Regions from separate parts of the Rossellomorea sp. DA94 genome, predicted to be linked through region 2. Evidence: riboswitches for the same ligand, from Rfam matches in the RefSeq annotation. Region 2 holds a riboswitch; each other region holds the start of a gene.

Evidence for each region. A riboswitch is a leader RNA that binds a small molecule or an ion and turns the genes downstream of it on or off. The one in region 2 is predicted to bind S-adenosylmethionine.
Region 1: another riboswitch for S-adenosylmethionine. It lies ahead of mtnK (S-methyl-5-thioribose kinase); the one in region 2 lies ahead of metK (methionine adenosyltransferase).
Region 3: another riboswitch for S-adenosylmethionine. It lies ahead of P8596_RS20660 (homoserine dehydrogenase); the one in region 2 lies ahead of metK (methionine adenosyltransferase).

The regions. Positions count from the first base shown of each region.
Region 1 is NZ_CP122397.1:1,696,386-1,699,672, reverse strand. It holds gene P8596_RS08890 (pyridoxal phosphate-dependent aminotransferase) at 1-469, opposite strand, end outside; gene P8596_RS08885 (carbon-nitrogen family hydrolase) at 591-1,373, shown strand; SAM riboswitch class I at 1,469-1,624, shown strand; gene mtnK (S-methyl-5-thioribose kinase) at 1,740-2,924, shown strand; gene mtnA (S-methyl-5-thioribose-1-phosphate isomerase) at 2,940-3,287, shown strand, end outside.
Region 2 is NZ_CP122397.1:3,707,958-3,711,244, reverse strand. It holds gene pckA (phosphoenolpyruvate carboxykinase (ATP)) at 1-1,341, opposite strand, end outside; SAM riboswitch class I at 1,662-1,805, shown strand; gene metK (methionine adenosyltransferase) at 2,021-3,223, shown strand.
Region 3 is NZ_CP122397.1:3,958,277-3,961,563, forward strand. It holds gene P8596_RS20655 (aspartate kinase) at 1-56, opposite strand, end outside; gene P8596_RS20660 (homoserine dehydrogenase) at 105-1,352, opposite strand; SAM riboswitch class I at 1,485-1,595, opposite strand; gene P8596_RS20665 (DUF2254 domain-containing protein) at 1,853-3,238, shown strand; gene P8596_RS20670 (hypothetical protein) at 3,285-3,287, opposite strand, start outside.

The DNA.
Region 1 (3,287 bases), 2.0 Mb from region 2:
CCGGAAGAAACCCATTCTCCTCTTTCAACGGCATCTTGATCATACTGGCTTCTGCCAATGCGACCCCCGATACATAATCCGGATAACCAGGATCCGGGACAAATACTCCATCCCCGGGGTTCAATAAACATTGAGGGATCTCCACCAAACCTGCTTTTCCTCCGAAGAGAACCGCTACTTCGGTTTCGGGATCTATCTCCACACCGTATTCCCGCAAATAGAAAGCTGCAATCGCCTCCTTAAAGCTCGATAAACCACGAAATGGAGGATATTTATGGTTAGAAGGAGATTGAGCCGCTTCTGTTAGTTTTTCCACAATATGTGGAGGGGTCGGCTGATCTGGATTTCCCTGTCCCAAATTAATGACATCATGCCCCTCATTCACAACAGCATTCACAGTTCCTGCAAGGGAAGCGAAAAATTGTTCCGGTAATGATTCCAAGCGTTTTGCTTTTTCAAAGTGTTTCATACATTCACCAACTCATTTTTTTGAAAATTAATTACTTTCAAATTCTAATCACAAATGATATAACGGAACATAAAGAATGTAAAGGAATAAATGACAAAAAGTACATAACGAGGTGAAGGTAATGATTCAAAAGGTGGGTCTCGCCCAGATGGATATTGTGTTTGGGAATCCTGAAGAAAACAAGATGAGAGTGGAACAGTGGGTCAAAAAAGCAAAGGAAGAGGGATGCGGTGTCGTCGTTCTTCCTGAACTCTGGACGACAGGTTATGATCTGACACGGATAGATGAGATCGCAGATGAGGGAGCCGAAGATTCTTCCTCCTTCCTGACTTCCCTGTCAAAAAAATATTCCATTCACATCATAGGAGGCTCTGTTGCCAATAAATCAACAGATGGAGTTAGAAATACACTATTGGTGGCTGATGCATATGGCGTGTTGGTGAAACGGTATTCAAAGCTTCACTTATTCAAACTAATGAATGAACATCATTACCTACTTCCCGGAGAGGAAGACGGGGCGTTCTCTCTTGATGATACGATGATGGCAGGACTCATATGTTACGACATCCGTTTCCCTGAATGGTTCAGGAAACATGTCATGATGGGAGCGAAGATTGTCTTTGTGGTGGCTGAATGGCCGTCTGCCAGAATGGATCACTGGCAGACCCTCTTAAGGGCACGTGCGATTGAAAATCAATGCTTTGTGATTGCATGCAACCGTGTGGGGAGTGACCCTGACAATGAATTTGGCGGCTCCTCTCTTATCATCGATCCATGGGGGGAAATCCTTGCAAAAGGAACCCAAAGTGAACAGTTGGTCGCTGCTGAAATCAATTTACAGGAAGTAGAAAAGGTCCGTAAACAAATTCCGATCTTTCAAGACCGGAGACCAGATTTTTATTAGAAAATATTAAAAAACCGTTGACATGGAAAATACTTCAATGGTACCATTCAATTCAAATGAACATTCAGAATTTTAATTAAATAGGACATACGCAACTCTTATCAAGAGCTGGCTGAGGGATTTGGCCCTATGAAGCCCAGCAACCGACCATAATACCGTTGTAAAACGGGGCGCTGTATGCGCCGGATGATCAATCCAGTAAGGCACGGTGCTAATTCCAACAGAAAGATCATCTTTCTGGGAGATAAGAGGCGAAGAAGATGACTCTTCAAGCCTCTTTCGAACATGGAAAGAGGCTTTTCTTATGCCGCGGAAAAGCCTCCCTAACACCCTTTCTTAAAGGGTTCACTAAAAGGAGGAACGAAAATGGCAATCACTAAGCTCAATACGTATCAACCACTGACGGAACAGTCGGCCATTGCTATGGCCGTGAATGTAGGAATATTTGAAGACGGTTCACTTTTAACTTGTGAAGAAATCGGGGATGGGAACCTTAATCTCGTTTTTCATGTCGTTGAAAGGAATTCAGGTAAAGGAATCATCATCAAGCAAGCCCTCCCCTATGCAAAGGTTGTAGGTGAAAGCTGGCCACTTACGATCGAAAGGGCAAGGATTGAAGCGAGTGCCTTACACCTTCAGCGATCATTTGTAGGCGATCTCGTACCGGAAGTGTATCATTCTGATCCATCCCTTGCCGTCACAGTGATGGAGGATTTAAGCAACCTCACCATCGCACGTACCGGCCTGCTCAATGGGAATAAGTACCCAAAGCTATCAGACGACATTGGTACATTTCTTGCAAATACACTGTACTTCACCTCTGATTATGCCCTTCATCCATTTAAGAAAAAAGAATATGTGAAAGAATTTTCTAATCCTGAGCTATGCAAAATCACGGAGGACCTAGTATTCACGGATCCTTTTTTCAACAGTGAAACGAATGAGTTTGAGGAGGAATTATCCGGGGATGTCCAGAAATTATGGGATGATTTCACTGTAAAACTCGAGGTCGCAAAACTTAAAAAAAGCTTCCTTACCGAAGGGGAAGCCCTGCTTCATGGAGATCTCCATACAGGCAGCATCTTTGTGGATGACGAACACACCAAAGTCATTGACCCGGAATTTGCTTTTTATGGGCCGATCGGTTTCGATATCGGTCAGTTTATTGCCAATCTTATTTTCCAAGTGATCGCGAATCCAGGTGAAAAGGAATTCATCCTCCACCATATCGAAAATACTTGGAACGTCTTCTCTGCTACTTTCTCCAGACATTGGAAGGAAAGTGGTGACGCCTATACGAAGGTGAATGGGTACCTTGAGTATGTATTGGAAAAGAGTTTTCAGGACAGCATCGGTTTTGCAGGATGCGAGTGTATAAGAAGGACAATCGGTCTTGCACATGTGGAAGACCTCGAGAGCATCGAAGATAAAGAACAAAGATTAAAGGCAAAACGAGCATGCCTCAACCTCGGAAAGAAATTGATTGTAAATCGGAAACACATTCTTTCCATTGAAGAGCTTCTGACTTTAGTACGGTCACATTCTGAATAATTAAAGGAGATACTCATGACACATACACCGACCATTCCAACTTCACTCGAGTGGCATGAAGATCATTTACTGATTCTTAATCAACAAAAGCTGCCGAACACTGTGGAATATTTGACGCTAACGGACATTACAGACTATTATGAAGCCATCGTTTCGCTTAAAGTGCGAGGCGCCCCGGCGATCGGGATCACAGCCGCCTATGGATTGGCACATGCTGCTTCTCATTATGAAACAGACAATCTGACAGAATTCAATCACCTTTTCAGGAAGGATAAAGAATACCTCGCTGATTCAAGGCCGACGGCAGTCAATCTGTTCTGGGCATTGAATCGGTTGGAACAAGTTCTTGCCCATGCACAATCC
Region 2 (3,287 bases):
CATGGCGCGGGTGTAGGAAAGCTTCATGCGATTCCCCACTCCGTATTCTCCGCCGGTCCAACCTGTATTCACGAGGAATACCTGTGCATTGTGCTCATCGATCTTCTTACCGAGCATTTCTGCGTAACGAGTGGCAGGAAGCGGAAGGAATGGAGATCCAAAGCAAGTTGAGAAAGTTGCCTGTGGTGAAGTGATTCCACGCTCCGTACCTGCAAGCTTCGATGTATATCCACTTAAGAAATGATACATTGCCTGTTCTTTTGTCAGCTTGCTGATCGGAGGTAATACGCCGAAAGCATCAGCTGTTAAGAAAACAATCGTATTTGGGTGTCCTGCGATACTTGGTTCCACGATGTTTTCCATCGCTTGAAGGGGGTAGGCAGCACGCGTGTTTTCTGTTAAAGTGTTATCATCATAATCCGCGATGCGGGACATGTCATCAAGAACGACATTTTCAAGTACCGAACCGAAACGGATCGCATCAAAGATCTGAGGTTCTTTTTCACGTGTAAGCCCGATGCACTTAGCATAGCATCCGCCTTCGATATTGAATACGCCGTTCGGGGACCATCCGTGCTCATCATCACCGATCAAACGGCGGTTTGGATCTGCGGATAAAGTCGTTTTACCAGTACCGGATAATCCGAAGAACAACGCTACATCGCCTTCGCGTCCAACGTTTGAAGAACAGTGCATGGAAAGGATGTCGGATTCAGGAAGTACATAGTTCATGACCGAGAAGATGGATTTCTTCATTTCACCGGCATATTCCGTACCGCCGATCAACACGATCCGTTTTTCAAATGAAACGATGATGAACGTTTCAGAGTGAGTGCCATCCACTTCTGGATCAGCCTTGAAGTTCGGTGCTGAAATGACGGTGAATTCAGATTGATGATCTTTTAACTCTTCTGTTTCCGGGCGGATGAATAATTGGTGGGCAAACAGATTATGCCAGGCAAACTCATTGATCACCTGGATCGGTAGTCTATGTTTCGGGTCTGCCCCTGCGAACCCTTTAAATGAAAATACTTCTTCTTTTTCTTTTAAGTATTCGATGACTTTTGTATATAATTTATCGAATGATTCCGAAGAGATCGGCTGATTGACAGAACCCCATTCGATTTTATCTTTCGTCGTTGGTTCTTCTACAATAAATTTATCTTTAGGAGAGCGTCCTGTGTATTTACCAGTTTCTGCTCTGATTGCACCTGATGAAGTTAAAACGCCTTCATTTCGTTGAAGGACCTTTTCGACTAGTTGAGAAACAGATAATTGTTCCTGGATGTTTTGACCATTAAGTAATTCCGTTAATTCATTAGACATGCTCACTGAATTCATTCGAACCCTTCCTTTATATAAATTTATTTAAATGGTATCGTTTACTTTACAAAAATAGTATAACACAATCAAGCTATTAGTCTATACTATTTATTTAATTTTATAATGTGTCTTCATTTTGTCACATTTCTTGACCGAATAAAGCTTGTTTCTTCTTATTTATATGAAATGCACCTCGCAATGATTAGCCTCATTACCCCATTAGGTTATGTACATGATAAAAAAACAGGCTGAAACCACGAAATGAATGGTTAAACCTGTCACTCAAAAAAAGTTGACACCACTTGTCCTAACCGTTATCATTGTTCCTTGAACGGATACTCTTATCCTGAGCTGGTGGAGGGAGCAGACCCTATGAAACCCAGCAACCTGCTAAATAGTGAATGGATCCATTTCTTTAATGAATCCGATTAAGCGAAGGTGCTAAACTGAGGCAAGGTCTCTAAAACCTTGAACGATAAGAGAGAAAAGGCGCGGCTATGATCTGAAACCTTTCCTCTGAAACTTTTTCCACGAGGAAGGGTTTTTTCTGTTTATAGTGGACCACATGCACATAAATCATGATTTATTTATAAAAGAATCATGTTTACTTCATACTACTTAGGGAAATGAGTACCGTATCTGTTTACTGTTTTGTCAGAAGAATTGTTCTGACAAATATGCTTAAGGAGGAACCTTGATGTCAACTAAACGTCGTCTGTTTACATCTGAGTCCGTAACCGAAGGACATCCAGATAAAATTTGTGACCAAATTTCTGATTCAATTCTTGATGCAATTCTGACCAATGATCCGAATGCACGTGTAGCGTGTGAAACGTCTGTCACAACGGGTCTTGTGCTTGTTGCAGGTGAAATCACTACGAATACGTATGTTGATATCCCGAAAATCGTTCGTGAAACGATCCGTGAAATTGGCTATACCCGTGCGAAATACGGCTTTGATGCTGAAACATGTGCAGTTCTGACTTCCATTGATGAGCAGTCTGCCGATATCGCTCAAGGTGTCGATCAGGCCCTTGAGGCCCGTGAAGGTCAAATGACGGATGAAGAAATCGATGCAATCGGTGCAGGTGACCAAGGATTGATGTTCGGATTCGCTTGTAATGAAACGAAAGAGCTTATGCCTCTTCCGATTTCCCTTGCCCACAAAATCTCCCGTCGTTTAACGGAAGTACGTAAAGAAGAGATCCTTCCTTACCTTCGTCCGGATGGAAAAACACAAGTAACCGTTGAATACGATGAAAACGATAAGCCGGTCCGCATCGACACGATCGTCATCTCTACTCAGCATCACCCTGAAGTGACGCTTGAGCAAATCCAACGCAACCTGAAAGAATATGTCATCGACCCGGTTGTACCGAAAGAACTGATCGATGAAGAAACGAAATATTTCATCAACCCGACTGGCCGCTTCGTAATCGGTGGACCACAAGGTGATGCAGGTCTGACAGGACGTAAAATCATCGTTGACACATATGGCGGATACGCACGTCACGGTGGCGGTGCCTTCTCTGGTAAGGATGCAACGAAAGTGGACCGTTCAGCGGCTTATGCAGCGCGCTATGTAGCGAAGAACATCGTGGCAGCGGGACTTGCTGAGAAATGTGAAGTTCAATTAGCGTATGCAATCGGTGTGGCGAAGCCCGTATCCATCTCCGTTGATACATTTGGAACAGGGAAAGTGTCAGAAGATGTATTAATTGACGTTGTGAGCAATAACTTTGACCTTCGTCCTGCAGGAATCATCAAGATGCTTGACCTTCGTCGTCCGATCTACAAGCAGACAGCTGCTTACGGACACTTCGGCCGTAACGATCTTGATCTTCCTTGGGAACGCACAAACAAAGCGGATGCGTTGAAAGCAGAAGCATTAGGCGAATAAGGAAAGATAGAAGAGACCAACACTCTTTGGGGTGTTGGTCTTTTTGTTGATGATCAAAAGAAAA
Region 3 (3,287 bases), 250 kb from region 2:
ATTCGATCCGCAGAACCTACAGAGGTTCCACCAAATTTCTGAACGACGATACTCAAGTGATCCCCCTACTTTCTATCAGATCTGTTGCTTTTTTAATAAAATCGTCAGGAAACCGCAATCCCTTCTTTCACTGCATTTTCAAGTGGGATTTCGTCCAGGATGGACACTGCCTGGATCTGTTCCTGTGATGTAAGAACTGATTCTATGTCCTCTTTCCTGCCTTCTACAAAGACATACAGGAAATCGCCAAGCTGAATGCGGTCTTTCAGTGTGAACAACGGAATCCACCTTTGATAGTCTTCATTTGCAGGAACACGTAAGACCCATTGGCCTGTGCTATCTTCCAGAACCTCTCCATTGTGTACTGCACTTTCAGGAGAGGCCGTGTATTTCCCTTGAATCAGTGAAAGAAAGTCCTCCACCATAGCACTTCCTGTCGGACATTTACCGGCGCCCGGCCCAAGTAGTGTGATTCTTCCTACGAGACTCCCTTTTAATGAAATCGCATTTTCCACATCCTCCACACCGTAGAAAGGATGGGTGTCGTGGACGAGGACCGGCTCTACTTCACCTTTGATCCGATTGAATCCGTCACGTTCCAATGAACCTACGTGTTTAAAGCGCAATCGGAAGGACTCGGCTGCCTGCAGCCATTCTGCCGTCAAGTGTGTGATCCCCCTGCGTCGGATATCCTTCCAATCTGGCTGTCTGCCAAAAGCGGTCTGACTCAAAATCAGCAATTTATAAAAGGCATCATATCCTTCGATGTCGCTCGTCGGATCCGCCTCTGCGTACCCCTTTTCCTGGGACTGCTTTAGAGCGGTCTCAAAGGAAAGACCCTTTTTCCTCATTTGGGACAAAATGAAGTTGGAAGTCCCATTCAATATGCCTTGGATGCTTTTGATTTCATTTACCTTCAGGAGCTGGCGGATCGTGCCGATGACCGGGATCCCTCCGGCTGTTGTCGCTTCGAAACCAACGGATACAGTGTGACGTTTTGCTTTCTCCATAAGGCTGGGGCCGAATTTAGCAAACATGGCTTTATTGGCCGTGACGATGTGAATCCCCTTCTCCACCGCTTTCGATAAATACGTGTATCCCGGTTCTTCTCCTACAATCGCTTCAAAAATCACATGAAGATCCGGTATGTCAAGAATGTCCTTGAATTCTGTCGTAACCTTAATGGACGGATCAATTTCCCTTTGTTTAACCGGGTCCTTGATGAGAATCGCCCTCACCTTCACCTCTTTCCCGAGTGCTTCCTTCAATCTGTCCTGGTGAGTATCAATGGCTTCACAAACCCCTTGACCGACAGTTCCAAAGCCCAGTATCGCCACATTTATCGCTGACATCTTTTTAGCCTCCTTTTTGTCGTTTGTATCGCATCGCTTCTTTCTGAAGATCCACCGGGCATGGTGGAAAGAATGAGGGTATAAAGAAAAGCCCTCTTCTTGTAAGAAGAGGGCTTAGTGTGTATGCTCCTCCCCTTATCTTCCAGATTCACATGGAATCTGTAGGAATTGGCACCTTTACAGACTGATCCTGCAGGTTGCCGGGCTTCATCGGGCCTATCCCTCCGCCGCTCTTGATAAGAGATATAACGTTACGTTTTCACTTGATATTTGAGTATGAATTGGATTATATAGGTGATTCATTCCTCCGTCAATACCATTTTCGGTATTTTTAAAAAATTCTTTCTAATTTGTCAGACAACTTAATTTCACATGGGTTTACTGTGATTTCCTTTGAAACATCCACCCTCTATGAATCTATTTTTGAAATTCAGGTTTTAACCTACACTGGCAGGGAAAACTAATCCATATCCATTTACTAGAAAGGAACCGTTTCAATCATGTTTAAAAAAATGCTCCCCCTTTCCATCAGAAAATATTTGCTCATGTCAAAACGTCAGCGCATGCATGAAATCCGGCTGACCATATGGTATATGCCTTTCTTATACATATGTCTTGCCGTACTGCTGGTAGCCATTACCCTTTACTTGGATCTATCATTGGAAATCTCACAGTATACGTTCGATCTATTGAGTATGGATGCCTCTGTCACCAGAATCCTGGTGAGCACACTTATCGGTGGCGTTCTGACGCTCAGTGCCTTTACACTTAATTCCCTCTTAGTCGTGTTGACGACGTTCAGTGGTCAATTCTCTCCAAGAATGCTTTTGGATTTCATTTCGGACAAGCAGACGCAGCACGCCCTCGGTATTTTTAATGGGAGTTTTGTTTATGTCCTCCTTCTCTTTCTGTTTATCGGTAGTTCAAAGAAGGAGATGTTTGTCGCTGCACCCATGATGACGATCTTCCTTGCCTTTCTTTCAGCCGTCACTTTCATCTTCTTCATTAATCATGTGTCGACTTGGATGCAGGTCCATAATATCACGTATAATATGAAACAGGTTTCTGAAGTGATGATCCATCAGACGCTGAAGAAGGATTTAGAAGCACATCGCACGACAGAAAATGGGGACATCATGGAGGAAGAGAAAAAGAACATTGTTCATGTGAAGGCTAAGCACTCCGGATATATTCAGTTAGTAGACTTCCAGGGAATGATTCAACGCGCACAGAAAGAGAATCTTCTCCTACAGCTTCATTATAAAGTGGGCGATTATGTACTCGCCGGAAATGAAATACTGAGCTTATGGGGCCCTGAAACAAACAATATCCTTACTGATTCATACCTTCAATTCATTGAAATGGGCCATAAAGAGACAGAAATCCAAGACCTGCAGATGGGGATCCACAAACTCGCAGAGGTGGCGATTAAATCCCTGGGGAATGACGATCCCAAAACGGCTTCGAACACGATCGACCAGATGGCCGATTTGATGCTGACGGTGGAGGATCAATTATCCTTCACACCCTATTTAATCGACCAAGATGAAAGGATACGGGTCATCCTCCAATCGGAACCGTTCGATTATTATCTCTATCGTGGATTTGGTTATATTCGACACTATGCGAAAGACAATCACTTAATCATAACGGAAATCGTACGTGCACTGGCACTTTTAGCCGAATCCATCCAGCCTTCGAAGCACAAAGATCTTTGGGAATTCGCCTGCAACACCATCGATCATATCGAAAGGGAGGTCATTTACGAATTAGATAAAACCTTTCTTCTCCAAGAGGTTCATAAGCTTGCACGCCTCACCGGCCACTTCAGGGAATATAAAGAAATCGAAGATAAATTCTATCCGAACGCAAACAAAAATACGTAAAGAAGCTTCATTTCTCTCAGAGAGAAATGAAGCTTCTTTACGAGAGTCA